Regions from separate parts of the Alicyclobacillus sp. TC genome, predicted to be linked through region 1. Evidence: riboswitches for the same ligand, from Rfam matches in the RefSeq annotation. Region 1 holds a riboswitch; the other holds the start of a gene.
The links. A riboswitch is a leader RNA that binds a small molecule or an ion and turns the genes downstream of it on or off. The one in region 1 is predicted to bind thiamine pyrophosphate.
Positions count from the first base shown of each region.

Region 1 (15,813 bases):
CGCAAATCGATGCAATGTTTCTTGAGAAAGCTTTAATAATCCATCCCGTTCACGCGTCAATTGTTCTTCTACCTTCATTCGAACATTTCGAGCTCGGGCAAATAAAGCTTGATGAATAGGATCCGTTCCATCTTCACTAAATCGCAGCATCGCGTAACCCATTACTCTGTTACACTGCTCTAGCAAAGCATCGCGAGCATGCAAATACTGCATCAACCGGGACTCATTCCACTCCATTTTTTCTGTATTTTCTCTCATTTGCTCTATCGTGTGATCGATGAGTTCCACTGCTTGTTGAAACTCATCTTCATTTTTGAAAATATCTTGCAGATTCCAAACTTCTTCTTCACGTATATCTTGACGTCGAACGCTCATCAAAAGCCTCCTCAACAGAAAAAGAATTCATACTTCTATAAATGTATTCATTTTTCAAACTTTATCTCCTTTAGATTTTTTTCGATTCATAGATAAAAGAAAGAAACCTAATAGGTCACATTGATACGCAGCCGTTTCTGACACTCCACAGACAATCGAAGTGGAGACTGCGGTATACGGGATATAGAAAAACAAGATAACAGTTCAGTTAATGAAAGCGGATCGGCCGTATCCGTTAGCCCTAATAGCCAACCTATCACCCCTATAATCTCCTCCGGATGAACTCCTGCCTGTCGCATGCCCAACAATGTGGCTGTTGAATTACGTTTGGCTATACGACGACCATATTCATCAAGCAAAAGTGGAGTATGTGCAAATGTGGGCGAGTCATATCCGAGTGCGCGGTATAACAACAGTTGGCGAGATGTCGAAGCCAGCAAATCAGCCCCCCGCAACACATGGGTTATGCCCATAGCTGCATCATCCACTACGACTGCTAGTTGGTAAGCCATCAAACTATCTGAACGACGGACAATAAAATCGCCGCCTTCCGATGGACGAATGTTCACTTCTCCATACACTTCGTCCGCAAAACCAATGTTCTGCTCAGGCACGCGAAAACGATAAGCAGGTGCTTTATGGCGGGCTTTTTCCACTCGTTCATGAGGCTTTAAATGACGGCAAATTCCTGGATATCGCGGCTCATCAGCAAACCATCCATGGGGCGCAATAAGCACATCCGCCAGTTCAGAACGACTGCAATAACATGGATAGAGCAAAGCTTGTTCTAAAAGCTTAGTAAACGCTGCATCGTATATCGTTTGACGATCGCGTTGCCGATAAGGCATATAGGGACCTCCGATATCTGGACCCTCATCCCAATCAAGACCAAGCCATTGCAAATCTTCTACAAGTTGATCGACAAATATCGATTTACACCGTTGCTGGTCAATATCTTCAATTCGCAGCAAAAATTCCCCACCCTGTGACCTAACATGCATCCAAGCAAGTACCGCGGTCAAAGCATTGCCTATATGCAGTAACCCTGTTGGACTTGGTGCAAAGCGTCCGCGCAAGATAACCTCCTCCCTTATCCATTTTTCTGTCCATGACGCCGTTTTGCCGTTCGCCATCTCCACCATACAACGAGCATCATCACTATGCCTATGCCCAAAACAACATACCACTCTCTATGACGTTCATCAGTCCACAAAACCCCTAAAAAGCGTCCTTCCAAAAGAAAAACAGCAGCCCAGAGAAAAGCACTAATGGAATTTAAAAGGGAAAATCTTATCATAGGCATACGTTCAAGACCAGCAATGTAAGGCACCAATACACGAATCACACTCACAAACTTTCCCCACAGCAGAATACTGATTTGATACTGTGCAAACTTGTTTTCAGCCTTCTTTAGACGCGCTTCTGTAACACCCACCCAGCGTCCAAATCGCAAGATGACGGGACGACCCAAAAAATAACCTATCCCATAAGCGATGGTCGAACCAGCAATATTACCAAAGGCAGATACAAGCAATAGCGGAAGAAAAGAAAACATACCCTGCGACCATTCCACTCCAGCTAGAGTCAGCGTCGTTTCTGCAGGAAACGGAAAACCAATCATTTCCGCAAGTAAAATGATAAATAATCCCTCGTAACCGTACTGATGAAGAAGATGTTGGATGAAAAATACCCCCCTGTTTCTCAAACAAATAAATGCTGAGAAAAAAATTTATAGCCAAATGAACTTCTTGCAAGTCCTGACCGTCTGTAATACTGTGACTATTTATAGAAAGAGGAGTGAATTCATGTTTCACGCGGCTTTACTCAATCCATTTGATACTGTTCTCTATCATCTCATCAACGGTCTAGCTGGACATAGCGTTTTACTCGACCAAGTCATGATTTTTTTTGCCAAGGATGCTCCAGAGATTTATGCGTTGCTCTTTCTTATTGCTTGGTTTACTCTTCCCAAACCAGATATCCAACGTCGACACGCTCTGATTATGGCAGGATTGGCAGGCATATTGGCATTGATCATCAATCTGATAATTTCACACATCTGGTTTCGGCCACGACCTTTTACTGTCTTTCCAAAAGGTTCGTTTAACCAGCTTATTCCTCATAGCAATGACGCTTCTTTTCCGAGCGATCATGCATCTGGGAGCTTTGGTTTTGCAGCCGGCTCTTGGGGACATAATAGTCGATGGATTAGTCGAACCTTTACCGTTATCGCGATTATTGTTATGGTTGCCCGTGTCTTTGTTGGTGTACACTACCCAACAGATGTCATTGGCGGTATGATCATCGGTATTTTTTCGGGGAAAGTGATGTGGAAGTTTTCGCGATGGATTTTTCCGCTTTCATCTTTCATTGCCAAGATTTTTCGATTTGGTCCCAAAACTACTGCAGTAACAAAAGAAGAAAAGCATTCTTCTACTCTATAACTTAAAATGAGATAACCATTAAAAAATGCGTGAAAAAGCAATGGATTCCTAAATACTCCCTTTAGGATGCCATCGCTTTTCCGCGTTTTCCTCGCTTCCTCCAAACTTCTCCTAACCATAGCGCTATCGTCCCTATTCCAATCAGCCAAAAGATACAAAAGAAAAGCAGACCAATCCAAGGAAGATTGCAGAAAGCCAACATCAGACCAGAGCCCATCATTGCTCTTACCCATTCTGGACGTTTCTGATTGGATTCTCGCCAAAATAAATCTCCTATCCAAAGAGCAACAACAGATAAACCCAAAATCCCAGCAATTACGAACAACACAACAGCAACTGCAGCAAGAGGAATGGCTATTAGTGTTACGGCCAAAAGCCCACTGACAGCCAGACAGATTACGGTCATCAGCAAACCAGCAATTCCCGCCGTGCGAGCCGAAGATTTTAAAATATTAAACGGTACCACTGTGTATTCTTGAAATACCCATGCAACTATTGTCGTTATAAGCAGCAAACCCATACTAAGCACAAGCATACCCATCCACAAAAGCAAAGCAAACATCCCGCCCAAAAGTACCCCGTTCCAAAACGGAGTGGACAGTGAAAGATGATATAACTGGTGAACATGCGCACCGTGATCGAGAAAAATTTGACCGCCTAAATCCACCAAGATATCTGCGCTTCCACTCGATGTCACGTGCACATTACCATTAATGACTGCCAAAATCTCATAGACATGGCCTGACAAATTGACGTTGTGTCCAAGAATAAGCGCATCATCTACAACTTGACCGCGCGCAATGCTTGTATTTTGTTGACGGAAGATGGTATATGCGCTGCGCACAGCGTAAACATTTCGCAAATGGAAAAAGGGTACCAGACAGACAAGGACTGCCACAGCGCCAATGGCCAACCCCATCCACCAACGTTTCTTCATAGTAGAACCTCGCTTTGTAGGCCTCGTAACAACTTTTTCAAACCATAAACTGACCCCAATAAACAGACGGCACACAAGAACGCAAACACACCCAGCCAACCATAACTCAATGGTATAGGCAAATGGCTTAACCCGTGAAAAATATCATATACAAGCGTTAACAAGGCCCTACATATCAGTCCGAAAGGTGACAACAACAAGGCTAGACAACAAACTGATCCCACGGAAATGATCAGTATGTAGATTATAGCCAATCGTTGAATCTGCTTTTGACGTCGAATATCCCAAATTTTTTGCATCACTTGCTCATGCAGATGAACAGGAGCAACCAGGGAAAGGAGATACTCCTGAACATCCACATCCACATCCACATCGTCCGTAAGTTTTTCGTCTTCTGAGGAATATTTCATTACAAAGTTCCCCTCTCTTCTTTTAAGATTTCACGCAGACGTGAGCGTGCATAATGCACGCGCGAACGAACCGTTCCAATGGGTATATCCAGCAAAACAGAAATCTCATCATATTCAAGTTCATGTACAGCACGTAAAATAGTTACGATTCGATGCTCTTCCGATAATTCACGCAAAGCCCGTTCTATATCCATACGAGTATCTATTGCTGGATGGGGATCGTGTGGCGTGGAAATTTTCTCAGAATCCAATTCAACACTGGGCCATTTTTGTTTGGCCTTCAAACAGTCAATTGCTGTACGAATTGCAATACGAATTAACCAAGTAGAGAAGGCTCGTTCGTCTTGCAATTTCTTTAGAGATTGAAAAGCTTTGATAAACGTTTCCTGGGTTACATCCTCCGCATCTACCCGGTTTTGCAAAATCCCATAAATTGTACTATAAACGTAATTCTGATAATTTTTCACAATACAACTGAACGCTTCATAGTCTCCCCGACGTGCTTTGCGAATGAGGTGAATATCTTCAAAATCCAAATAGACACCACCTCCATTCGCAACACATCGACTATTTCTCCAGAGACCCTGTGTCATCCTTGACAACCTTACAGACATGAACAATAAAGAAAAAGTTCATTGCAAAACATCAATTTAGGCCTGATAAATTTGACTTCCTGATTCACGAAATTCTTTTGCCTTTTCATCCATACCCGCACTTATGGCAGATTCTACACTTAATCCTTTAGCTTGCGCATATTCTCGTATGTCTTGCGTAATTCTCATGCTGCAAAATTTCGGTCCGCACATCGAACAAAAATGGGCAGTTTTAGCGGGTTCAGCAGGCAATGTTTCATCGTGATATGCGATTGCACGCTGTGGATCCAACGAAAGATGGAATTGATCACGCCAACGAAATTCAAAACGCGCTTTCGATAATGCATCATCCCGCTGTTGAGCATGCGGATGACCTTTTGCCAAGTCTGCCGCATGTGCAGCAATTTTATAAGCAATGACACCTTCCTTTACATCATCTTTATTAGGCAATCCCAAGTGTTCTTTGGGAGTTACATAACACAGCATAGCAGTTCCAAACCAACCAATCATGGCTGCTCCAATCGCCGATGTAATATGGTCATATCCAGGCGCGATATCCGTGGTTAGTGGACCGAGTGTATAAAAAGGTGCTTCATGACAAACTTCCATTTGCCGATCAACATTTTCCTTAATTTTGTGCATAGGGACGTGTCCTGGTCCCTCAATCATAACCTGGACATCGTGTTGCCAAGCTATTTTTGTCAATTCACCAAGTGTTTCAAGCTCGGCAAACTGAGCTTCATCATTCGCATCAGCAATAGAGCCTGGACGCAAACCATCTCCAAGCGAAAATGATACGTCATACGTCTTCATAATTTCGCAAATCTCTTCAAAATGCGTATATAGAAAGTTTTCTTGATGATGCGCCAAACACCAGGCAGCCATAATCGAACCGCCTCGAGAAACTATCCCTGTAACACGTTTGGCGGTCAGTGGTATATATCGCAGCAATACTCCGGCATGGATAGTAAAATAGTCCACACCCTGTTCGGCTTGCTCTATTAACGTATCTCGATAAATTTCCCACGTTAATGCTTCCGCTTCTCCTCCCACTTTTTCGAGAGCTTGGTATATTGGTACTGTCCCTATAGGTACAGGAGAATTACGAATAATCCACTCGCGAGTAGTATGGATATTTTTTCCTGTCGATAAATCCATGACTGTATCAGCACCCCAAAGTGTAGCCCATTTCATCTTATCTACTTCTGCCTCAATTGAAGAGGCTACAGCAGAATTCCCAATATTTGCATTGATTTTTGTGTAAAAGTTGCGACCAATAATCATTGGTTCACTCTCGGGGTGATTGATATTGGAAGGAATAATAGCGCGTCCGGAAGCAACTTCCTGACGAACAAACTCGGGATCTCTTCCTTCACGAATTGCGATAAACTCCATCTCGGGCGTCAATATTCCTTTTCTGGCATAATGCAACTGGGTTACATTGTGACCCTTTTTGGCTCGAAGAGGTTTACGAAGCAATCCAGGAAATATCTCTTGCTGAGAAGAGCCCGAAGATGCTTTTATACCATTATCAATAGGGAGAACTTGGCGCCCTTGATATTCCTCAACATCACCTCTTTCTAAAATCCATGGACGACGAATAGGAGCTAAGCCAGTTCGAATATCGGTATCACTATGAATATCGGTATAGGGTCCACTGGTATCATAAACTCGAATTGGCGAGTTTTCTTGATTTCCAAAACGTCCCGTAGAAGGAGATAACTGAATTTCTCTCATAGGTACTTGCAAATCTGACCGCGTTCCTTGGATATACACTTTTTTACTACAAGGAAAATAATCAATTTTTTCTGTCATCATAAACACTCTCCTTGGATATAAAATTTTGAATATGAAAAAAGACCGCCGGATAGTGTTTGCGGCGGTCTGCACAACCTAAAGGTATAAGTGCAATTGAATTCCTACGCTGGCATTATCCAGATCAGGTTGACGGTCGGTGTCCACAAACACCCTCTCAGCCCGGTTTGCCGAGCTCCCGTTTGCATGCATGAAATTGTAAACTCAACATACCACGGTTTGTGACATTCGACAATCTTTAAAATTGGTGAATGTTTAGAGGTTGGGTTTGAAGCTGCCCTCCTGATTCGATTTCAATCATGGAAGAAGTGGTAAAAATAAATTTTCCTTGACAAGGAGCCTATCTGCTTGTCAGCAACCGTTACAATGCGCCTTCTGAGGTAGTGGAGCATAGCTGAAAGCGCTGGTGTATGGTAGTCATGTTTCTTCGCACGGTAAAGCAAGAACTCGGAATGCTCGGTTGCCATTCACCAAACGAAAACCATATTCACGCTCTCATGACACTGTTATTCACGGCTGAAACGCTAGTTCGGTACATACCCTGGTAACAAAAAAAGCTGGAGAAGAAGATTGCACACGGCCAAGTGATCCGGAATCTAATCTGCATCCGTTGTCGTATCCGTCAAGCCGCTCGCCAAAATGAGCAAGACTCGATCGTAATCGTTCTTGACACAACCGCGGAATGTTTTGAAAGACTCATCTGCAAGTTTTGGCCAACTAAATTAGAATTGAGATGGTTTGAAGCTACCGATACCCACATATATGGTTAAAAGACGAAAGTTCCTTTTCTCAGGGATAGAATTTGAGCAAAAATTATTTTTTTTCTGGAGCACCTTGTGTATAGGAAACAATATGTAAATCAACGAATTCAGCGTGATCGAGAATGTCATCAATAGGACTTCTTTTCCACCTTGCTAATCCATATTCACGGCGAATGGGTTGCCCCATAACCAATTGAGATACCCCTAATGCTTTGGCAATTTCCACAATAGTTGTGCCTACCTTTTTAGGTAGAGAATGTCGAATCAAAAACGTCGCAGAAAATTGTTCTGCCAGAGATTGAATGTTTTGAAAGTCTGCTTGTTCTTTGTCACTCAAGGTTTCACTCGTTTGAACTACAAGTACATATAATTTAGCTTCCAGCCTATCAGCAACTCTCCAGCCTCGTCGTATTAATTTTTCTGAATGTGAACGATAATTAACACAAACCAAAATACTTTCCGATTCCATTGCCCTGATTTGATGTCGATCTTGCTTCGCATGTAATTTCTGATCTACATCATCTGCTACTTCTAGTAAAGCTAGTTCACGTAATGCAGCCAAATTAGTAGATTGAAAAAAATGTTGTATAGCCGATTCAATTTTATCTATATGATAAATTCTTCCTTCCATTAATCTTTGTTGCAACGTTTCTGGTGTCACATCAATGAGCTTAATCTCTGTAGCTAATTTCATAAACCAATCAGGAATTCGTTCGCGTACCTTGACACCTGTGATATGTTCAACGCTATCTTTTAGACTTTCTAAATGTTGAATATTAACTGCTGTCACTACATCAATGCCGTGTTCGAGTATATAAAGTATATCCTGATATCTTTTTTTATGAATACTTCCAGGAATGTTTGAATGAGCAAGTTCATCAATTAAAACAATTTCCGGTCTTCTTTTTAATATGGCTTGTACATCTAACTCCGGATATCCTCGCCCCTCATAGCGAATAATTTGCTGAGGAATCACTTCCAAATTGCCGATTTGTTGGCGTGTATCCTCACGACCATGTGTTTCAATTAGTCCTATAACGACATCTTTATTTTTAGCTTTCCAGTCATGAGCATCTTGAAGCATCCGATACGTCTTGCCGACTCCCGGAGCGGCTCCAATATAAATCGTTAGGTTCCCGTATAAATTTCGAGAACGTGCAATTCGGTTACTCGCTGAATAACGCGCCGCTACTTCGCCAGGCGTTAAATCCCGCCATCCAACAATTCTCAAGTCTGTATATCGTAATTTACGAAGCAAATAGCGAACAGGTTGATGCCATTGCCACTGAAGAAGACGTTGTCTTGAGGGAGCCGGTTGCCCCAAAACGATTTGCGTAACCTTGTATCGATCCGCCATTTTTAAAATTACTTCCCCTATGGGACGATCATTTTTGGATTCAACCAACCATTCTGCACCATTTTCTTCGGCTAATTGCCGTATTTTCTCCATTTCTTTTTTTTCTTTGTCAGAAAGTAAATCTTCCGCTGTATCCGCAATCGCCAAGACATAGAAATCCGCCTTTAAGCGAATAGCCATTCTTTGTCCTCTTTGAATCAACAAAATAGCTCTTTGATAATGGCTGACACAAACCATAATGACCTCACGCACGCCAACTGGTCCGGGTATTTTCTGTCGTGAATAGGATTTCTCCAACCGTTCTTCCACATCATCAGCAACAGTTCGAAGTGCAAGTTCACGTAATCCAGATAAATTTTCTTTCTTAAAAAAATGCTGAAGAGCTTGCTGAATTTGATCTTTAGGATAGATACTGCCGTCACGTAAACGCTGTCGCAACGTTTCCGGCGTGACATCTATTAATGACACCTCTTCAGCTCGACGCACAAATGATTCCGGTATCAGTTCTCGTACCTTTATGCCGGTAATTTGTTCTGCTTCCTTATGTATTCCCTCAATATGTTGAACATTGACTGCAGTCAGGACAGAAATTCCGTTATCCAACAAAAATTCAACATCCTGATAACGCTTAGAAAAAATTGAACCTGGCGCATTACTGTGCGCCAGTTCATCAATAATGACAAACTCAGGTCTGCGCCTTAAAATCGCTTGTAAATCTACTTCTTTGTAGATAGATTGCCCTACCTTTATCTGTAGTGGAGGAATCATTTCTAATCCATCCAATTGTCGATAGGTTTCCTCTCTTTGATGTGTCTCAATGAATCCAATGACTACGTCATTTCCTCTTTCAAGTAAGAATTTAGCTTCTCGCAACATGGTGTATGTTTTACCAACCCCTGGAGCGGCTCCAATAAACAATTTAAGCACGCCTTTGCGAGTAACATCTTTTTGCATCCTAACACCTCGTCTTTAACTATGGATTTTACTCTTTTGAGTTTTGTAATTTCTTTTCAATAGCTAAATTTAATTGCATCACATTGAGCATAGGCACCCCCAAATACCGAATGTTGGATGGATGGTGTCCTTTTTTATTAATTGTTCTAACCAGTTCTTCGAAAGGCCAGTAGTTTGAGCGATCCGGCTAATTTGTAGTTGCGCATCTCGTAACGTAATATCCGGATCCAGGCCCGATGCTGAAGATTCCACCATACTTGTGGGTATCTCTTGAATAGGTATATTGGGATTTTGTTTCTCTATTTTTTGGATATTTTGTTGAATTTCTTTAAGTAATGCTGGATTCGTTGGACCCAAATTAGAACCTCCAGAGCCATCTGCATTATATTGCACTGCTGAAGGGCGAGGTTGAAACAGTCCTGGTTGATTTACTGCTTGTGCAATAAGCATAGAACCTACTTTATGATGATGGAATGTGACTAAACTTCCATTAGCTTGCCATGGAAAAAACCATTGCCCAATACCTAATACTGCTAAGGGATAGAAAATTCCTAAAATCACAGCAAACACTATCGTGAAGCGAATAGAACGAATAATATTGACCATCCTGGCACCCCTTTCTCGTCTTTTTAGGAAAACCAACCCGTTGCTGTCAATATCACATCAATGAGCTTAATGCCCGCAAAAGGAACTATGACCCCTCCCACTCCAAAAATGAGTAGATTACGAATCAACATCTGGGTAGCACTCATTGGGCGATACTTAACACCACGCATTGCAATTGGAATCAAAGCTGGTATCACCAACGCATTAAAGATAAGCGCAGAAAGAATAGCGCTTCTTGGACTAGAAAGGTGCATAATATTCAAAACTTGTAGTGAGGGAATCATCGTTACAAACATGGCAGGTATGATGGCAAAATATTTCGCTACATCATTAGCAATGGAGAAAGTGGTCAAAGCTCCACGCGTTATCAATAACTGTTTACCAATCGAAACTACTTCTATCAGCTTGGTCGGATCAGAGTCGAGATCGACCATATTTCCTGCCTCTTTAGCAGCTGCCGTACCAGTATTCATAGCTAGGCCCACATCCGCCTGAGCCAAGGCGGGCGCATCATTCGTACCATCTCCAGACATAGCCACCAATTTTCCCTGTTCTTGTTCTCGCTGGATTAACTGCATCTTATCCTCAGGCTTAGCTTCTGCTATAAAATCATCTACTCCAGCTTCTTTAGCAATGGTTGCGGCTGTCAACGGATTATCTCCCGTACACATAACTGTTTTAATCCCCATTTTGCGCAGCTCAGCAAATCGTTCGCGCATTCCCGGCTTAACAATATCTTTCAGATAAATCAAACCGTAAATTTCTTTATTCACCATGACTGCCAAAGGCGTACCGCCATCTTTGGCAATCAGTTCAGTGTAGTGATCCAAGTCTTCCGGGATTTCCCCGCCCTGTTCTTGAACATATCGTTTGATGGCATCTACTGCCCCTTTACGGATAATGAAGCCATTCTTAAGATTTAATCCGCTCATTCGTGTGTCCGCACTAAATTCAACATTCTCCGCATCAACATAATCCTCGCGACGCAATTGAATATCCATAGTTTGACCAAGCTCAACCACAGAACGACCTTCGGGCGTTTCATCAAACAAAGAAGATAGGACTGCTTGCTCGGCTAATTCCTTTTCTTCATGACCACCAACAGGAATAAACTCTGAAGCCAATCGATTACCTATTGTAATTGTTCCGGTTTTATCCAAAATCAACGTATTGACATCTCCGGCAGCTTCCACCGCTTTACCAGATTTGGCAATAACGTTAAAGCGAATCACGCGATCCATTCCAGCAATGCCAATAGCCGAGAGCAAAGCTCCTATGGTTGTGGGAATTAGGCAAACCAACAGAGCAATGAGCGTGGCAATGTTTAAGCTTTTCCCCAAATAATCAGCTACAGGGGGCAGACAAACAATAACAATGAGAAAAATGAGTGTTAACCCTGCCAACAACACAGATAACGCTAACTCGTTGGGAGTTTTTTGACGAGTTGCTCCTTCCACGAGTCCAATCATCTTATCCAAAAACGATTCTCCAGGATTGACAGTTATACGTATCAAAAACTCATCCGACAATAATTTAGTTCCACCTGTGACAGAACTAAAATCTCCACCAGCGCCACGTATCACTGGAGCAGACTCACCTGTAATGGCGGACTCATCAACACTCCCAATACCTTCCAAAACTTCACCATCGGCAGGGATAATCTCATTCGCTACAACTTTGACAATATCACCCTTTTTTAAACTACTGGCAGGGACTTGAGCAAATGTGCCATCTGGCTGCTGCAGGCGGGCTATAAGCTCTGTTTTGGTTTTACGCAGTGTCTCCGCTTGCGCCTTCCCTCTTCCTTCAGCAATTGCTTCCGCAAAATTACCGAATAGAATTGTAAAAAACAAAATTATTGTGACTGCCAAATTATATCCACGAGCTGATGCCACATGTCCCAAAGAAACTTTGGAAGAAAAGGCCCAAGGGTCTATAGTCAGCCAAAACGTAATCAACATGCCGATCTCGACTACAAACATGACAGGATTGCGAAATAATATTTTCGGATGGAATTTTTTGAAGGACTCCAGAAATGAACTTTTTAAAATTTCTGCTGAAAGCGTACCCTTTGTCACTGACATTCTATAACCCTCCTTCTGCTCATTTTTAGTGGACGATATGAGAAACCGTATGCATCATCTGTAACTGTTCGCCAATGGGTCCAATGGCTAAGAAGGGGAAAAATGTCAAAGCTCCAACAATTACAAATACTGCCACAAAGACACCTCCGAATGAAAAAGTGTCTGTTCTCAACGTACCTTCCGAAGCAGGGATAATAGGTTTAAGAATCATTGACCCAGCAATAGCAAACATCGCCAAAATGGATATATAACGTCCAAGCAACATGACGACTCCAAGCACCAGATTATAGAATTCCGTATTTCCGTTTAGCCCTGCAAAAGCCGATCCATTATTGGCTGCTGCCGAAGTGAATGCGTATAAGACTTCTGTAAATCCATGCAATCCTGGATTTAAAATAGACGCTCTGCCAACTTGGGTAGCTATAGCAATCGCTGTTGGAACAAGTATGACAAAGGGATGAACCAACATAGCGACTGTAGCCAATTTGACTTCCCGAGCTTCAATTTTCTTTCCAAAAATTTCTGGGGTTCGACCCACCATCAGTCCAGAAAGAAATACTGTAATGATTAAAAACATCAAAATATTTAAAAGACCTACTCCTTTACCGCCAAAAATGACGTTAAACATCATGAATAATAGAGGTACAAGTCCGCTGATGGGCATTAAACTGTCATGCATAGCGTTTACGGCACCCGTAGTATACGCGGTGGTTGCAGCTGTAAATAGACTGGTCAAAGGAATACCAAAGCGAACTTCTTTACCCTCCATATTGGGACCATGAATGCCAAACGCTTGATGAACTAAAGGATTACCAGCCGCTTCATTCCCATAAATAATAAAAGTACCTAACATCAGAATGGCTGTTAAAAAAACATAAAGGACTATAGCCTGCTTACGGTTTTTGAGAAATAGGCCAAGCGTCCATATCAAACCTGTTGCAGTAACTCCCATTGCCAAAATTTCCAGAACACACGTTAATGCTGTTGGATCTTCAAATGGATGAGCGGAATTGGCATTAAAAAAACCTCCTCCATTGGTCCCTAGCTGTTTAATGGCTTCCAAACTCGCCACGGGTCCTCTAGCAATTACCTGAACATCTCCCGATAATGTGTGTACAATAGCGGCCCCTTGTAAAGTTTCCGGAACGCCGAGAGCGACTAAAACGCAGGCCAGTAGAAAAGACATCGGTAGGAGCAACCGGGTATGAGCGCGAATAATATCCACCCAAAAATTACCTAAATTATCCGTTTTACTGCGAACGATTGCCCGAACAAATGCTATTGCCGCTACTAAGCCTGTAGCTGCTGAAGTGAACTGTAAAAAAGTAATACCTAGCATTTGTCCTAGGTAGGACATGGACGTCTCACCAGCATAATTTTGCCAGTTTGTATTGGTGATAAAACTGGCTGCTGTATTAAAAGCGAGAGCAGGAGACATTCCTGGAATTTTGTCTGGATTAAGAGGTAATCGACCTTGTAAGCGAAAAATAAGATAGGCAAACAACAGCATGACAAAATTCACCAACATTAAGGCACGGAGATATGCTTTCCAATCCATTGACACAGATGAATCAACGCCAATCAATCGATATAAGAACCGTTCCACTGGCATAAAAAGACGATCCATTCGACTGTGTTGTAAGGAAAAAATAGTATAGATATATCGACCTAACGGTATTCCAAATAAAAACATCAAAATCAGCACCAGTAAAATTTGTAGTATTCCTTCTACAGTCATTCCGTTCACCTCCTAAAGCCCTCTTTAACCTTTCAAAATTTTTCCGGGTGAAAAATAACGTATGTTAAATACCCCATAAGCAAAATGGCTAACGATAGCAGAAACCACATATTCGCAACTCCTTTGCTCTATGTCCTGTCAAACCAACGATAAACCAAAATAAAAAACGCAAAAATGGCACAAAACAATAAAATGGAAATTAAATCCCCCATTTCCGACCACCCTTCTAAAGCGTTTTTGCATCATTCCACTTTTTCACTCAATCTGTCGTTCGATTACAGACCTGAGTTTACGTGGCTTCTTCATCAATTTGGATGATAAATTTAGCTGTTAGACATAAAAAAAACGTAAAAATCGACTCTTTAAGATTCATTAGAGATATAACTAGAGAGGAAATTGTGGAACGATAAAAATTCGAGAGGGAAAGACGAATGAAAAGTTTCTCTCCTAAGTGGCAGATTTTAGACTCTACTCATAAAGGCAATCGAAAAAGTTATATAGCATTTATCAAAAAAATCCCGATCATCCGTTATCTAATCAGCAATAAAAATCGCTTGACAGCCTATACAGTTACGATTGGAATGAACGGGGTACTCACTTTACTTTTGTTTATCATCGGATTTACGTACGATCGCGTTAACATTGCCATGCTTTACCTTTTACCCGTTCTTATAGCATCGGTAACCTACGGACTGGGTCCTGGCATTCTGTCAGCATGCTTAGGCCTACTACTGTTTGATTTCTTTTTTATCCCTCCAATTTTCAGTTATTCCGTAAGTGATTTACGCTTTCTAGTATCTTTTGCAGTTTTTTTAACTGTTGCCATACTCACGGCTAGTTTAGCTTCACAGATGCGCAGACGTGCTGAAGAGGCCAAAAGACGAGAGGCAATCGCCAATACTTTATACTCATTAAGTCGTCAATTGGCAGCGAACAGTCAAATCGAGGCTATCATCAACCTCATTCTACAGTTTGTAGAAAATGCTTTTGATACTCAGGCCATGATTGCTTTATCTCAAGAAAAAGAGTTCAAATATTATTTTTCTACGACACATGACCAACAGGTCATGGCCAAAACCGACCAGTATATTCTAAAATGGGTATTTCGTCATGGACAAACAGCTGGTCTCGGGTCAAAAACTTACCAATCTGCTGCACTTTTATACATACCCCTTAAAGCGGATGAAAATAATTATGGTGTACTCTGTATCGGTGAACCGGGAAATTATACCATTTCAACTCATCGCGATCACATTGAGATTTTACACGCCATTGCTGGATTGGCCGCCATCTCTCTTGCACGTATTCACTATGAAGAGCAAGCCCAATTAGCTCATTTAGCTGCAGAGTCGGAACGTCTGCGGACAGCGCTTATCAACTCTATTTCACATGAGTTAAAAACCCCTCTGACCACCATTATTGGTGCATCAGGCGGCTTAATCGACTCATTTGACAAGCTGTCTATTGAAGATAGTTTGGAGCTGATATCTACTATTCGTGAAGGCGCCATGCGCATGAATCGTCTGGTCTCTAACTTAATCGGCATGATGAGAATTGAAAGCGGTATGATGCAGCTTAAACGAAGAGAAACGGATATTTTAGATATATTGGGAGTTGCCTTAGCGGATTTGAAAGAAATTCTTCAAACTCATCCCGTCCATATCTCAACAGTTGGCGATATTCCCGAAATGTATCTTGACGAATTGTTATTGGAACAAGTATTAGTCAACATTATCAGC
Region 1 covers NZ_CP044434.1:646,135-661,947, reverse strand. Annotated here, with positions in the region: gene FY534_RS03210 (M3 family metallopeptidase) at 1-375, opposite strand, end outside; gene gluQRS (tRNA glutamyl-Q(34) synthetase GluQRS) at 483-1,451, opposite strand; gene FY534_RS03200 (DedA family protein) at 1,466-2,080, opposite strand; gene FY534_RS03195 (phosphatase PAP2 family protein) at 2,181-2,819, shown strand; gene FY534_RS03190 (hypothetical protein) at 2,881-3,756, opposite strand; gene FY534_RS03185 (hypothetical protein) at 3,753-4,166, opposite strand; gene FY534_RS03180 (RNA polymerase sigma factor) at 4,166-4,702, opposite strand; gene thiC (phosphomethylpyrimidine synthase ThiC) at 4,817-6,574, opposite strand; TPP riboswitch at 6,659-6,766, opposite strand; gene FY534_RS03170 (histidine kinase) at 7,388-9,646, opposite strand; gene kdpC (potassium-transporting ATPase subunit KdpC) at 9,725-10,252, opposite strand; gene kdpB (potassium-transporting ATPase subunit KdpB) at 10,276-12,336, opposite strand; gene kdpA (potassium-transporting ATPase subunit KdpA) at 12,362-14,074, opposite strand; gene kdpF (K(+)-transporting ATPase subunit F) at 14,107-14,184, opposite strand; gene FY534_RS03145 (ATP-binding protein) at 14,506-15,813, shown strand, end outside.

Region 2 (15,813 bases), 1.3 Mb from region 1:
GGGAATATACCTTGATGCAAACACAGTCCGTTGATCATGGCTCCCATGGCATGCTCACGTACTCCATAAAAAACATTCTGACCGGCATAATTTTCTGGTCCAAAATGATCTTTTCCAGCAATTAAAGTTTTGTTGGATTCTGATAAATCGGCAGAACCGCCAAGCATTGTTGGAACGTGAGGAGCAATGGCATTGATGACTTTTGCAAAAGCATCGCGTGTCGCTACTTCACCTTCAAACTGCGGCATGACTTGCGGAAAATCAACACGAACTTTCCCAGAGCGGGCTGTATCTAGTTCTTGAGCCAGCTCAGGATATTTCTTTTGGAACTCCACGTAGACAGCGTTCCAAGCTGCTTCCCGAGATGCACAGGCTTTTTTGAGTTCTGCAAACAATTCTCGAACTTCGGAGGGAACATGAAACGGATCGTCATGACCCCACTGATAAAATGCTTTTGCTTTAGCTGCTTCCTCTTTACCCAACGGGGAACCATGAGCTTTGGATGTCCCTTGCTTGGTAGGCGCGCCATATCCAATGATGGTCTTGACTTGAATGAGTGTAGGGGCGTTAGCGTGGCGAGCTTCTTTGATAGCCTCCTCAATTTCTTCCAAATCGTTACCATCTTTCACATGCAAAACGTTCCAGCCGTAAGACTGATAACGCGCTTTTACATCTTCCGTAAACGACCAAGAAGTAGGCCCATCAAGAGAAATATCGTTAGAATCATAAAGAACAATGAGTTTGTTCAATTTGAGATGACCTGCTAGTGAAGACGCTTCACCCGAGATACCTTCCATTAAATCGCCGTCGCCGACAATCACATAAGTGTAATGATCAACCACTTGCGCATCAGGACGATTGTATTTAGCAGCCAAAAATCTTTCCGCAACAGCCATACCCACAGCTGTCGCAATTCCTTGTCCAAGCGGTCCAGTTGTAGTGTCCACTCCCGGCGTGTGTCCGTATTCTGGATGTCCTGGTGTACGTGAGCCGTATTGTCGAAAAGATTTCAAATCGTCTATGGTCACATCGTAACCAAAGAGATGGAGCAGGCTGTAGAGTAACATAGAACCATGACCAGCCGACAGCACAAATCGATCACGATTAAACCAATGGGGATTTTCAGGATTGTGTTGCAAAAAACGGGACCATAATACATAGGCCATAGGTGCAGCACCCATGGGCAATCCTGGGTGGCCTGAATTCGCCTTTTCAATGGCGTCAATAGAAAGTGTACGAATCGTTTGAACAGCTAACAAATCTTTTTCTGTGTACGGCATTTCTCCACTCCTCTGCAACAAAAGATGGGCAACGGAAAATATGAGTGCAACGTGGACAAAACGCGCTGCTTCTCCGCATATGATAACATTTACAAAGTAAAATTTGGACAACAAGGCTTACGAACTGTAGAGGTGAATCCGTCATTTTACAGGAAAAAAACAACAAACCCCAAAAACGTTTCTGGCCGATAACCTATCTTACCCGTTTTCAACATTCTAATCTCTTCTGGGTCGTCCTCATCAACATTTTGCTAAGAGGAGCCTTTCTTTTATACATGCAACCGCCACAACGCGCTGATTTTGAGTGGTATTTTATCCATGCTAGAGAAATGGCGCTTGGACAAGGTTACCATTGGCGCGGACAGGCAACCGCATACTGGCCGATTGGCTGGCCATTTATCCTGTCCATCATTTATCGTCTGACCGGTCCGGTAATGATTTCTGGGTTGATTTTTAATACGCTCCTGAGTATTGGAATGGTCATCTTGATTTACAAATTCATTGAACACTTTACCCATCATGCTCGGCTAGCTACAATTGGTGCCCTGTTTTACACTCTCTTGCCAAGTCAAATAGAATGGAACGCTGTCAACGGATCGGAAGAATCGTTTACTTTTTTACTTGTGATTGTACTCTTTGCCTTAACCTTGCTTTCAAACAAAAAAGAACACCGTTGGTGGCCGTTTGCGCTTGTAGGTTTACTACTTGGTCTAGATATTGATATACGTCCCATCCCGCTGTTGTTTCCTATCTTTTATTTATTCTCTGAACGTTGGTTAGGACAAATTGCATGGCGAATAGCTTTTCAACGAACGGTTTTATTCGTCCTGGGCATGGTCGTCGGCATCTTTCCAGTGACGCTGCGCAATTGGCTGGCCATGCATCATTTTGTCCTGGTATCGACAAATGGAGGAGTCAATCTTTGGCAAGGAATTATGACAAATTCAGGATACTATTGGTCATACAATCCCAACATCAATCCATTACTTGCGGCTGGTAAAAACGAAGTTCTAGAAAATGCAATTGGCGAAAAAGTAGCGTTTCAATACTACTGGACTCATCCCTGGCAGACCTTCCTGAATGGCTGGGCAAAAATTTATCATCTATACAATAATGACGTAAACGCTGTTCGTTATACATTCATCAATGCTGGAGCCCAACCATGGTTGGTCACAACCATGCGTAACGTGGATACAATTGCCTATTGGATTTTTATGCTCTTTGTACTACTCGGCCTGATGTATTTGGCCATCCAAGCAGAAAAACGCCCACTGCTTCGACAATGGGCCATTATTCTCTGCTTTTTAGTTTACTATACTCTTGTTTTTTTCTTTTTCCCTGCTTGGGATCGTTTCCGTTATCCATTGATGCCTTTATACGCTCTCTTTACGCCCATGGGTTGTGTAGCGTTCCCGTGGATCTGGAATAGGACCATTCGCCACAGGTTTAAGGGTGAGCAAAAATCATAAGCAAAGCGAACACTGAAACAGGAAAAGCGAGAGCAATAAAAATATCCAAAGTTCCATAGGACACATCACGGTAAAAGCTGCGTTCCTTAGCGGACGCAGCCGCATCACCCTGCAAACCACGAGCTTCCATAGCCATGGCTACACGCTCGCTCATGCGTACAGCCTGAGCCAATAGCGGCAACGCAAAAATACCGATGCGCCATATCATCCGTTTAGGGATAATCCTCGCACGCGACGTGCATCTTGAATTTTGTTCCACTCAGTGTGCAGCAACGGCAGTATGCGAAAACCTGCCAGAAAACCATAGGCGAACTTAGGCGGCAAGCGAAAATGTCGCGTCAGTCCAATGGTCAATTCTGTTAAATCCACGGCATCCACATAGAGCAGGCCAAGCGCCAACGTGCCAATCATTCGTGTGGCGAGCACGATACCATTGAGAAGTCCGGCTATACTTGGATGCCACCAAAGAATCGTCACGCTGGCACTTCCAGACGGTACTGCTGAATTCAATGTCAAAGAGACAAGGGAAAGAAAATAAATAAGGACAAATGGCGCAAGAATTTTTAATACACGCCAAGGAGATTGATGTCCCAAGGTCATGAGCAAAACCATAGGAAAGAGTAACATCGCCAAACCTTGTTGCCAGTTGTTTGCAAATACCATCAAGACCGCTGCCACCAGAATACCAATGAATAGCCAGACTGGGTGAATTTTACGAAACCAGGACAAACGAGCATGATTCTTAGGAACACTCTTCGGTTCCCAAGCATTCCAAATATCTTTCATGCTCAATTCCGTTCGTTGCAACTCTGCCGCAATCAATTCCTGTTCCGATAAAAGATGAGCTTTTGCTCGAATCGCTTGATGATTTTTTAAATCCTGCGGCAAACCATCCCAAATCAACCGACCATTGACCACCACCCAAACGCGCGTAGCATAACGATAGACGAGTGACAAGTCATGGCTAACCATGATCAGAGTTTTACCGCGAATGTGCAACGACTCCAAACGTTCCATAAGAAAACGGGTTGTCGCAGCATCCTGACCAAACGTTGGCTCGTCAAGCAAATACGCCTCATGTTCCTTACGTAACATAGAAGCAACAGACAAACGGCGTTTCTGGCCTTGGGAAAGCATATAAGGCGATTGTTCAGCTAAACCTGCCAGGCCAAAATCACTGAGCCAGGACTGGACATCATCAGGAATGTCACCTGACAGACGTTGATTGGCTATCTCTTCTCCCACTCGTTCATAAACAAACTGATGCTCTGGATTTTGAAAACTCACAGAAATTCGTTGATACAATTCTTCTGCCGACCAATCCTTGAGTGGACGTCCAGCATACGACAACTCTCCAGACTCAGCCGGAACCAATCCCGCGAGCGCTTCAAGTAATGTCGATTTGCCCGATCCGTTTGGACCCACAATGGCTATCCATTCGCCTTGCCGTATTTCTGCATTAACCTGCTTCAACACTTCACGCTTTCCACGCTTTACGTCCAACCCACTCAAAGTCCATAGCGGATTGCCCAAAGACAAACTGGACGCATCATTAGCGCGCCGCACCGCAGTTTGGACAAGCTCATGACTTTCTGCTACTCCTTCTGCCAGCATCCATGCCCATTCTTCAGCAACCACTTCTCCAGCAGGACCTTGGCGATGAATGCTACCATCTCGATTGAACAAGACCACCCTATCCACATAGGGCAGAAGAGGTTGAAAATGATGCTCAATTATCAGCAAGCTAGTCCCTTGTTCGCGCAATTTTTGAATGGTCGCCAATACCTGTGCACTAGCTAACGGATCGAGATTAGCTGTAGGTTCATCCAGGACACAAAGTTGAGGACGAAGTGTCAAAGCGGAAGCAATCGCCAATTTCTGCTTCATTCCGCCCGAAAACTCATGATGATGATCGTTTGGAGCAACGGGCAACAAAACATTGGCCAAAGCTTCTTTCATTCGTTCACGCATCTTGGCGCGGGGAATTTGCCGATTCTCCATGCCAAACGCCAATTCGTCATCCACTTGCAGCATGCAAAACTGTGTATCCGCATCTTGAAAAACATAGCCAATATTCCCCGGCTTGCGCAAAGAATCGCTAGAAAAGACTTCTCCTTTGACTTCTGCCTCAAGAATCCCGGGTATCAGACCAGCAAGTACCATAGCTAATGTGCTTTTTCCCGATCCGCTTGGGCCAAGCAGCAATACAGATTCACCTGGATGCAGGACAAAATCAATATGGCGCAAAATCCATGGCCCATGCTCCTCATAGCGCAAACAGAGATCCTTTACAAAGAGAAGCGGACTTGCCATCTCTTCGAGGGTACGAGGACTCTGCTTCAGTTGGCTACTCACTGTGAAATCCCCTTAGCTCGCTGAGCAATCGCGTAATTGCGAAGAAGCCCTGTACGCGCAAGAGCATCATCAATCCATTTCGGCACAAATCCAGCAAAAAATACTCCTGAAATACAGTTGATGAGAACGGCAAGAATAAAATCCAAATGAGTGAGATGATTACCGCCATACTGATAGTAATATTGCACAGCGTACCCCACACCGGCCAGCGCACCTGAGAGTGATAAGACGCCGAGATTGTAGCGACGATAAGCAAAGAACAGATAGGCCAATTCGCCGCCAAGACCTTGCAATAAGCCAGAAAGAACGCCACTAATTCCATAAGGACCAGCGAGCGCCCATTCAACGACGGCAGCAAGCACTTCTGCCAAAAGCGCAGCCCCTGGTTTACGAATGATATAAGGTACCAAGCCGACAGCAATAAACCAGACACCGTTTAAAATATTTTGACCAGGCGGCCAGACAATATTGCCGATTTGCAGAATGTTGTACAAGAAATCGAAAATACGGAAAATCAGACCACTGACAACCGCGAGAATGGCTAACAAGACAATGTCTCGCAACTTCCAACTCATAAACATTCCCCCAAATTATGATTGTTTTGCGAGAGTTGACATAAAAAAACACCTCTCCCGCTAATGGCGTGAAAAGAGGTGACTCTCCCCGAACTTGGCACTTCCTCTCGCTGGCATTATCCAGATCGAGTCTAAAGGGTTGACATAGGTCTCTCAGCCAAAGGGCACCCCTAGCGCCTCTTTTCTTTATGCTGTTTGCAAGCAGTGTAGCAAATCCGCGTCTGAGTAACAAGAGACTCGTTCACAAACCGCTTAAGCGAGTCCTGCTACTAACATTCCGAAATAGGTAGGACACTCATATTCGCATTCTGTAATTTTACGATCCGCTTTGGACACAGCACCAGCTAACATTAAAATTTGTGGGATTCCGTCGGGTTTAGCAGCTTCAACAAATGAAGAATCCCAATCCGCCATTTCTTCCCATTCACCACGCATAAGTACATCCCGAACTTTTTGATCCAACTCCACGGCTTCTTTGGCAAAACCATAAGGTCCGCCCTCATGGTGCGTATGCGCCCAGTCACAGGAGGCAATCAAGCCAACACGTTTTTTCTGACGCACTGTCCACTCTGCCAATAGCTCTCCACAGCGAATATATGACGCTTTATCCAAATTTCGCGCTGGGGTGATAATAACAACAGGAACATCAGGCATAAACCAGAGCGGAACCATACTTCCCCAATCAAGCGGTAAAACAGAGAGCGGTCCTGCTGCCGTGGCAAACTGAACACCCAAAAGTGGTAAACCTGCAGCCTCAGCAGCCTCTACGTAACCCACTGCAAAAGACTGCGCTACAGGACATTCCATGCTGGCTTCTTCTCCGTCGTATTCCGCTAACCCGCGTACCCAAGTGCTGGTTGTTACTGTAGTGTAACGGGTCGTGCGCAGTCCATGCGGTGTCAAAACCACCAATAAATCAGGTTTAGCAGCTGTCATACGTTTCCCTTGCTTTTCCAAAGCACTCCTTAAACGCTGAATTCCCGGACGTTTGGCTGTGTCGAGCGAAGGAATCAGTTCAAATCCGTGAGGCGAAATAAGCGTGTGAACAAATGGATTCAATCCGACCGTTCTCCTCTCTGTTGTCTACCTAGAAATAGGCTAAATAGAATAACGACACTTCCGACATAAAAGGATGCTTCCGGTTGAATGTGAAGCAACCAAACGGAGAGCAACACCCCAAAAACGGGTTGCAAATAGAGAAACAACGCTGCAAAAGAGGCGTGAAAAACACGCAAAATAAGATTCCAGAGCACATAAGCGCCAGTCGTACAAAAGAGTGTCAAATAGGCTGCTGCATATATGTCTTTGGAAATCCATTCGTGCGGCAGCGGATGATGGAGCAAAAGCCAGATAGGTAAACTGCCAAGGGCACCAAATAACAATGATGCTGAAGCAGCTGGCATAGAAGGTACAGAATCGGTCAATTTTTTTGACAACGCATTGTACACAGCATAGCACAGAACGGCAGCCAACATAAACAAGTCGCCAAGCCAATAGCCTGGATTGTCTGGACGAGGAAACCCTGCAATCGCATAAGCACCTATCAGCGCTAAAAACAAAGCAAAAATCCGCCGCCATGTTAGCCGCTCTCGCAAAACCATCGCAGCAATGAAGGTTGTAAAAAGAGGTTCCATCGCTATAGAAATGGCAGCTACAGCTGGAGTCGATTGATACAGACCTTCTGTCTCGAAAAAAACTGGCAAGGAAAAACCGACTACACCCAAGAAGGCACTGAGTGCTAACACACGAGGATGGAAAAGGCGACGCGCTGATCGCAAAAAAAGCCAAGGCGACAAAAGCAGTCCGCCTACCGATAGGCGCATCAGTGTCAAAAAAACGGGAGGAAAACTATGTACGGCAAACGCAGTGGCCGGAAAACTCGCAGCCCAAATAAGATTGACAAAAAGGACGGAAAACAAACCAAATGCCTCGCGCGATGGCGAGGCAGGCACTTCTCCAGGAGGTGGTACAACTTCTGACTGCATCTGCGCTATCTGCTCCTCAACACTGCCATTACATCCGCCGGAGAAACCCCAGAAGCACTCCAAAGAACCAGCAGGTGATAAAGTAGGTCAGCGCTTTCAGCCGCTACTTCTTCCCGCTGTCTGACAGCATCTGACGATTTGGCTGCCAGAGCAACTTCGACAGCTTCTTCTCCAACTTTTTTGGCAATTTTGTCCATGCCCTGCGTGAAGAGATAGGTGGTATAACTTCCTGCAGGCATTTCCGATTGTCGACTGATGACAGTATCCCACAAATCAGCCAGCAGTGTAAAGTCAGTTCCATTATCTAACACTTTTCTCGCAGAATCGTCTGTCTGTTTTTCTATTGACCTTTCTATACTCACTTCCCCACTCAGTTTATCCGCCTGTTCAGCCATACTGTCCGATACCAAGGTTCGATAAAAACAACTACGCTCACCTGTGTGGCATGCAGGTCCAACAGCTTCTACCCAATAAATGAGGCTGTCCGCGTCACAATCGACCCAGATAGAAAGCACATTCAGCGTGTTTCCAGAAGTTGCGCCTTTGCGCCAATATTCTTGACGAGATCGGCTGAAAAACCAGGCTTGACCTGTCGCCAACGTACGTTTGAGAGCTTCGCGATTCGCATAAGCCATCATCAATACCTCACGCGTCTTAGCCTCTTGGACGATGACCGGCACCAATCCTGTTGTTGCATCGTAACGGACGCGAGCCAGTGCTACAGACTGCATGGCAGATTCGCCTGTTGCTAAATCCATCGAATAGCCACTCCTCTCTGGCGGCAATACGACTTGACTTCACGAATAGAAGTTTCAGAAAAATGGAAAATTGTAGCAGCTAGTGCCGCGGCTGCTTCTGTTTGAGTAAAGACATCGTAAAAATCTTCTACACAACCAGCCCCACCTGAAGCTATTACGGGCACAGAAACTGCTTCTGCAACCGCCCGCGTCAATGTAATATCAAAACCACTTTTAGTTCCATCTTGCACAAACGAGGTGAGGAGTATTTCACCCGCCCCAAGGCTGACAGCACGGCGTGCCCAATGGACAACTTCAAGCCCTGTCGACTGTTTTCCGCCTTTTATCATCACTTCATAGTCGCCTGTCAGAGAATTTTTTTTAGCATCAATGGCCACAACCACACACTGCTCGCCAAAACGGCGGGCTGCTTCCTGTATGAGCTCTGGAGAACGCACGGCCCCCGTATTCATGGACACTTTATCCGCTCCAGCCATCAGCAAATCACGCACATCTTGAATACGATTGACACCCCCGCCTACGGTGAGCGGAATCTGAATACGAGAGGCCACTTCCTCTACCACTCGCAAGACGGCCAGTCTGCCTTCCAAAGAAGCCGAAATATCCAAAAGTACCAGTTCATCGGCTCCTTCTTCAGAATAACGCTCTGCTAACGCTACTGGGTCTCCTGCATCGCGACGATTTTCTAAAAAACCTACGTGTTTCACCACACGTCCCGCATCCACATCAAAACAGGGGACAATTCGTTTGGTCAGCACGACACATCCCCCTTTTCACTTTGCCACCAAGCTGCTACTTGAGAAAGTTCTATCTGACCACTATAAAGCGCCTTTCCTACTATGACCCCAGCTAATCCGGATTTTTGCACTGCTTGCACATGGTCAAGATGGGCTACACCGCCTGAAGCTATCACGGATAAACCGGTCGCTTCAGCAATTTCCCGAGCGATTTGTAAATTGGGTCCTTGGCCGGTTCCGTCCTTACGCACATCCGTCACCACAGCAGTCCTTACCCCAGCCTGTCGTGCCCAAACAGCGACTTCTATCAGCGGTTGATTGGTTTGCTCTTCCCAACCCTGAACGGCAAGTTTTCCATCTCGTCCATCCAGTCCCACAACTACAGCTTCTGCGCCAAAACGTTCGACCGCCGTTTGCAGAAAACCCTCTTCACGAGCAGCTGTGCCCACTACACAGCGACTTGCTCCCACTTCCAGCCAAGCGGCAAGATCAGCCAAGGAACGGACGCCGCCACCTACTTGGACTTTTGCATTGCAGGTAGACGCAAGCCGACAAATGTCCCGTATAATCTCAAGATTCACCGAAGTTTGCGCAATGTGCTTCGGAGAACGAGCCGCATCGAGATCGACCACATGCAAATAACGGCAGCCAGACTGCAGATAAGTTTCGGCTGTAGCCAACGGATGGGTACTGACTTCCGCTGCACTTCCATATTCTCCCTGATAGAGCCGAACACAGCGGCCACCCAGAAAGTCGAGCGCAGGGTAAATCCTAAACTCTGACATTCGGACGTACCCCCTGTTCGGACAGTTCCACAAAGTTTTCTAGTAACTTGGCCCCCACGCGACCACTCTTTTCCGGGTGAAACTGCATTCCAAAGAGTTGTCCGCGTCCAACAATTGCAGGCACTTGTACATCTGCATAATGGGTAGCAGCAAAGACAATTTCCTCTTCAAGAGGTACTGCATAGTAAGAATGAACAAAATAGACAAAATCACCAGGGTCGATCCCGTTTAAAAGCGGATGCTTGCGTAGGACGTCCAGTGTATTCCACCCCATATGCGGCACCCGATCGACAGAAGGAAATCGAACGATTTTGCCCGGCAATAGTCCCAATCCTATGGCACCTTGATGCTCTTCTGAAGTACTGAATAAGAGTTGCATGCCCAGACAAATACCGAGAATCGGAAATCCAGAGGCAGCTAGTTTTTTTAGCGGCGACAACAACTGACGGGACCGTAACTGGAACATGGCGTCACCAAAAGCACCAACACCTGGCAAAACTAAGGCTTTGACTTGTGAGGAGGGATCAAAGTTCATCTGCCAATCGTGGAGATTCGCCAAAACTACAGTCTCAGCCCCGCCCTGGCGAGACCAGCACGTACACTCGACAAATTCCCAATACCTAAATCCAATACCGCAATCATTCGAGCACCCCTTTAGAGCTAAGCAAGCGTTGATGATGTTCGAGTGTCACAGCTTCTCGCAAGGCCGCAGCAAATGATTTAAAGAGAGCTTCTACCATATGATGATGATTGGATCCATAGAGAACCGCCATATGCAGCGCCATACGCGCTTCATTGGCGACTGACTTAAAAAATTCTTCAACCAATTCGGTAGAAAATTGACCGATTTTATCTTGACGAAATTCTGCTTGCCAAACAAAGGCGCTACGCCCAGAAAAATCGAGTACCGTGCGAGCCAACGCTTCATCCATAGGTGTATAACGTTGACCGTAACGGCGAATGCCCACCTTATCTCCTAGAGATTCGTAAAGCGCTCGCCCTAGACAAATTCCGATATCTTCTACCAAATGATGATCATCGACTTCAATGTCACCGCTCGCCTGAATGGTCAAATCACATCCACTGTGAACGGCAAACAAATGGAGCATATGACTCAAAAAAGGCACCGGTATATCCAATTGCGCCTGTCCTTGACCGTCTAAACAAAGTTCCAGTTCGACTGACGTCTCACCCGTTTGACGAACAATCTTCGCTTTTCGCACAGATGGATAGCCTGTTTCATCCTCTTTCTCAAAACGATTTACATTCACGAACGCTCACCTTCCAAGCGAATTTGTACAGCTCGCGCATGGCCGTCAAGTCCTTCGGCTTCTGCCAATCGGATAATCGATTCCGCATCACGAGCTAAAGCGGTTGAATCATATGACACATAAGTAAAACGACGCAGAAAATCATGCACAGAGAGCCCAGATGCAAAACGGGCTGTACCATGTGTCGGCAATACATGGTTGGGTCCGGCCAAATAATCGCCTACAGGTTCTGGCGTATATTCACCAAGAAACACCGCGCCCACTGTTCTTAACTCAGGCAAAATTTCGTATGGATGAGCCACATGTAATTCCACATGCTCTGGTGCCATTTGATTGGTTAACTCAATCGCTTCAGTCATTGAAGCCACTTCAACCAGCGCACCCCATGTCTGTAGAGCCTGAGCAGCAATCGATCTCCTCGGCAAAATAGCCAATTGCCGTTCCAACTCGCTTGCTACTTCATCCAACAAACGGCGATCTGTACTGATACAGACAGCACCAGCAGCTTCATCATGTTCTGCTTGAGCTAACATGTCAGCAGCTACATAGGGGGCTTTAGCCGTATGATCAGCTATTACAAATACTTCACTTGGTCCAGCGATGGAATCAATCGCAACATGTGACTGAACCTGCTGTTTGGCTGTGGCAACCCATTGATTGCCTGGACCGACAATTTTCTCAACAGCGGGTACACTGGCAGTTCCATAGGCAAATGCGGCAATCGCCTGTGCTCCGCCTATGCGATACACCTCTTGCACACCAGCAATTTCAGCTGCCGCCAATATCAGAGGATGGGGCCAGCCTGTCTCAGCTTGTGGAGGAGAGGCCAAAACAATTTCTGTTACACCTGCTACTTGAGCGGGTATAGTATTCATGAAGACCGTGGATGGATAGGCAGCTTTACCACCCGGCGCATAAACACCCACTCGACGCAACGGACGCCAAACCATCCCAAGCGTCGCTCCTGCTTGTTCAAATTGACGATTATCCGGAAGCACGTCTTCGTGGAAACGGCGAATGCGCTGAGCCGCTTCTCGCAAAGCCGTCTGAAGAGACGCAGGTGTTGCCGCTAACGCTGCTTCGCGCACAGATCGCGGTACAGAAAGAGGCTCTTCAGCGTTCATAGCTCCTTGCCATCTATCGAATTCCTGTGTGTAACGACGCAAAGCAAAGTCTCCGTCTCTTCGAATAGTTTCCAATATCTCGGATACCTTGGATTGAACAGCTGTTTCTGATGTTAATGTTCGTTGCCAAATCCATTGGTCTGAACTGTAGCGACGGATGATCATATCCAACCCTCTCCATCCGTAGTAGCTTTTTGTAAAGCAACCAACAACGGTTCCAGTTTGTCTTGTTTGAGACGAAAACTGGAGCGATTCGCAATCAGGCGTGCAGAAATTTTATGACACTCATGGAGTACTTGAAGTCCATTAGCGGCAAGCGTTGCTCCAGTTTGCACCAAGTCAAAAATAGCATCTGCCAAACCGATCACAGCTGCCAGTTCAATACTCCCTCCTAGTTCTACCAATTCTACCGACAGCCCTTCGCTGCGAAAATACGCTTCCGCCAATCGCGGATATTTCGTTGCGACACGACGAATTTGGTTCATCTTTGTTTCAGGTTTGCCAGCCAGACAAAGCGTACAGCGCGCTGTCCCCAAATTGATTAATTCATAGACATCAGATTGCTGCTCAAGCAAAATATCTTTGCCAACAATACCGAGATCGGCCACACCATATTGAACGTATGTCGGCACATCCATAGGCTTGGCCAACAGATATTGAAGCTCCCCGAGGATTGGACTGTGGGCAGGGAAAACGAGAGCGCGACTGGTGAAAAAATTTTCTGCAAGCGGCCAGCCTGACTGCTCGAGTAAAGGCAACGTATCTTCTGCTGTGCGTCCTTTGGCAAGAGCAATCGTCAACAAAGTGATTCCCCTCCCCGATTTGTTGTCGACGCAACAACGTTCAAGAGACGTTCCAATTCCAGGACAAATCCGACCGCAGGAGCGTCAGCTCCATATTGCTTCAATAACTCGTCATATCTTCCTCCGAGAGCAATCGGAGCCCCAACGCCGGGAGCAAAAGTTTCAAAAAGAATACCTGTGTAATAAGCAATATTGCGCGTCAGCGTAAAATCGAAAGTATATTCTTGTTGACGGCCAAGTTCTGTAATTTGTTTTGCAATAGATACAACTGTATTCCACACTTGATACAATTCTGTGTTCTTCTGTACAGCCTGCCCACAACGCTCCAATTGTCTTTTCAGACTTTCCGAATCATATGGATTGAGTTGACGCAGACAAGTCAGTAAGGATACAGACGGATGGTAAGTCATCATAAGCTCTTGAAAACCTACATAGTCCCCTCTGACCAGTTGCTGTAAACTTTTCGCAATCACATCTTCAGAAATTCCTGCAGCATTCAAAAACAAAACTGCTAAGCGAGCATGTGAAACTACCGTCCGCGCTCCCTGGACCGATAACTGTTGTAACGCTTCATGGCAAAGCAAAAGCAAGTCAGCATCTGCCGCTTCGCTTACTCCCATCCATTCCACTCCCACTTGTGTAGATTCCACAGCGTCCACAGCAAGTTCAGACCAGGAAGAAACACTTCCAGGTTTGCGATAAACACGTTCAGCGTAACACCAGTAAAGCGGCTGAGGATGTTGTTGCAAAACAGGAGCTGCCATACGCGCAATGGAGGGTGTCATTTCCGGGCGCAATACCGCCAACTTTCCAGGAGCCATAAGTATTTGATAAGCATCATCGACGGAAAGTGACGTTTTGGCACGCCAAAATGTATCTAGTGACTCAATCGCGGAGGCACTGACTAAAGAACATCCACGTTGTTCGAAATAGTCAACCAGTTGTATTTCCAACGCTCGTCGCTTCGAGGCATAGGAAGGATAGGCATCTCTCAAGCCAGCAGGACGATCGCCATTGTTTGAACCGGAAAAAGTTGCTGGTTCTTCAAAGAAAACTCGATTCACACTCTCACTCTCCAGCAGACAAGTACCTGCGTCATTTGCTTTAGTTCGCTAATATGATAAAGCATTTGACCGTAGTCTACTGAAAATAGATTCGGTTGTCAATGAAGCGTCGTAAATCTTGCACTGAAAAGAACCCATCTAGACATCTGGATAACAGTTTCAGGAGCAAGGGACGGCTATTCCCCTGCTCCTGAAACAAAAACTCCGCGACCATACAATTATTGGTTCACTTCACGCATTCCTGGAACGCTCTCCGGAACAACATAAGCATCTGGATGTGGCTTTAAAACACGAAGCATCCAATAGGGACGGTAGAGTCCACCTGGTCCTGGCGCAGGCCGCGTCAACTCAAGCCAACGTTGAAAAACTTCGTAGGACTTTTTAGGATCGGCTACAATTTCTCCATAGTGACGTCCATTTTCTACTTTCTCTACATGAATTCTCTGATGCCAACACATCATGCCGCTAATCGGATCGGGCTGAGGAGGGAAAATAATATTTTGATGCACACCCCCATCGGTCCACCAAACTCGTCCGGAATCAGGATCTTTACTTTTCCAGGGAATCGGACCATGAATTTGTTTCATCGTCCATTGACCCGATTGATTTTTTTCAATTTTAACCAGTGACGAACTCCATCGATCACTACCTATCTCTTCATGTAATCGCCACCTGCCCAAATGATGGGAGCAAGCAATCACGCCTGGTTTGATACCTTCTGTAACCCAAACCTTATCTACAATTGAGCCAACTTCCGTAGAAATACGCACTTCATCTCCTGTTTTTACACCCAGTCGAGCAGCATCTACAGGATGAACCCACACGGGATTGGTATGGGCAATCTCATGCAGCCACTTGGCACCATTGGTTCGAGTGTGAATCAACATGGGCAACCGGAACGTTGGCAATAAAATGTAATCTCCTTTGGCTGGATCTATGGATTGATGATGCACTTGACTGACAATATGAATCATGGATTGACGTTCTCGCTCATTTCTTGGATAAATCGGAATGGCGTATTCTGGCCATCCCCAATCTCTGAGCGTTGTGGAGAAATACTCCAATTTCCCTGAAGGCGTTGGCCAGCCTTTCACAGCTTGCTGGTCTACCAAAATACCCGCTCTCACTTTGCCTTCCTTATTCTTGAACGGTCCAGGCAAGGGAGCATGATTTGCGGAATGTGGCAATTTATCCACCCATACACCAGGCTCTTGACCCTGTAGGTTCCGTCCTTCAGAAGGTTCTGGAACAATAACGGCATCCTGCAAAACAGATTCTTCTACTGGTCTTTTGTAAACTCCGTACACATCTTTTGTAATTTCAAAAACGCCATATCGTTTCATGTAGGCTAACGGTGTCATATTTTCAGCCGCCGCTGCCTCTGGTAAACCTGGAACAGCATTTTCAAAAATCCATTGATAATATTCATTCACCGTAATTTTTTGTCCCGGACGATATGGAGACTCATGATACTTGCGAATACCCAAACTTCCATCAGGGTCGATTCTCCACGACAGTTCAATCCAAAATTCATTTTCTTCCCAAACCTCACCTGGATTAGCGTCTCTCGTATCACCTGTAAAATTACCTTTTCGTTCTTTTGAAAC
Region 2 covers NZ_CP044434.1:2,180,448-2,196,260, forward strand. Annotated here, with positions in the region: gene tkt (transketolase) at 1-1,280, opposite strand, end outside; gene FY534_RS10805 (glycosyltransferase family 39 protein) at 1,556-2,749, shown strand; gene FY534_RS15060 (energy-coupling factor transporter transmembrane component T family protein) at 2,727-2,957, opposite strand; gene FY534_RS10815 (ATP-binding cassette domain-containing protein) at 2,954-5,104, opposite strand; gene FY534_RS10820 (ECF transporter S component) at 5,101-5,679, opposite strand; TPP riboswitch at 5,765-5,861, opposite strand; gene FY534_RS10825 (DODA-type extradiol aromatic ring-opening family dioxygenase) at 5,932-6,738, opposite strand; gene FY534_RS10830 (DMT family transporter) at 6,735-7,664, opposite strand; gene hisIE (bifunctional phosphoribosyl-AMP cyclohydrolase/phosphoribosyl-ATP diphosphatase HisIE) at 7,670-8,422, opposite strand; gene hisF (imidazole glycerol phosphate synthase subunit HisF) at 8,413-9,180, opposite strand; gene FY534_RS10845 (1-(5-phosphoribosyl)-5-[(5-phosphoribosylamino)methylideneamino]imidazole-4-carboxamide isomerase) at 9,174-9,944, opposite strand; gene hisH (imidazole glycerol phosphate synthase subunit HisH) at 9,931-10,503, opposite strand; gene hisB (imidazoleglycerol-phosphate dehydratase HisB) at 10,583-11,215, opposite strand; gene hisD (histidinol dehydrogenase) at 11,212-12,504, opposite strand; gene hisG (ATP phosphoribosyltransferase) at 12,501-13,142, opposite strand; gene FY534_RS10870 (ATP phosphoribosyltransferase regulatory subunit) at 13,136-14,206, opposite strand; gene FY534_RS10875 (molybdopterin-dependent oxidoreductase) at 14,425-15,813, opposite strand, start outside.
Region 2: linked by a shared signal. The riboswitch ahead of FY534_RS10820 (ECF transporter S component) and the one ahead of thiC (phosphomethylpyrimidine synthase ThiC) in region 1 are both predicted to bind thiamine pyrophosphate.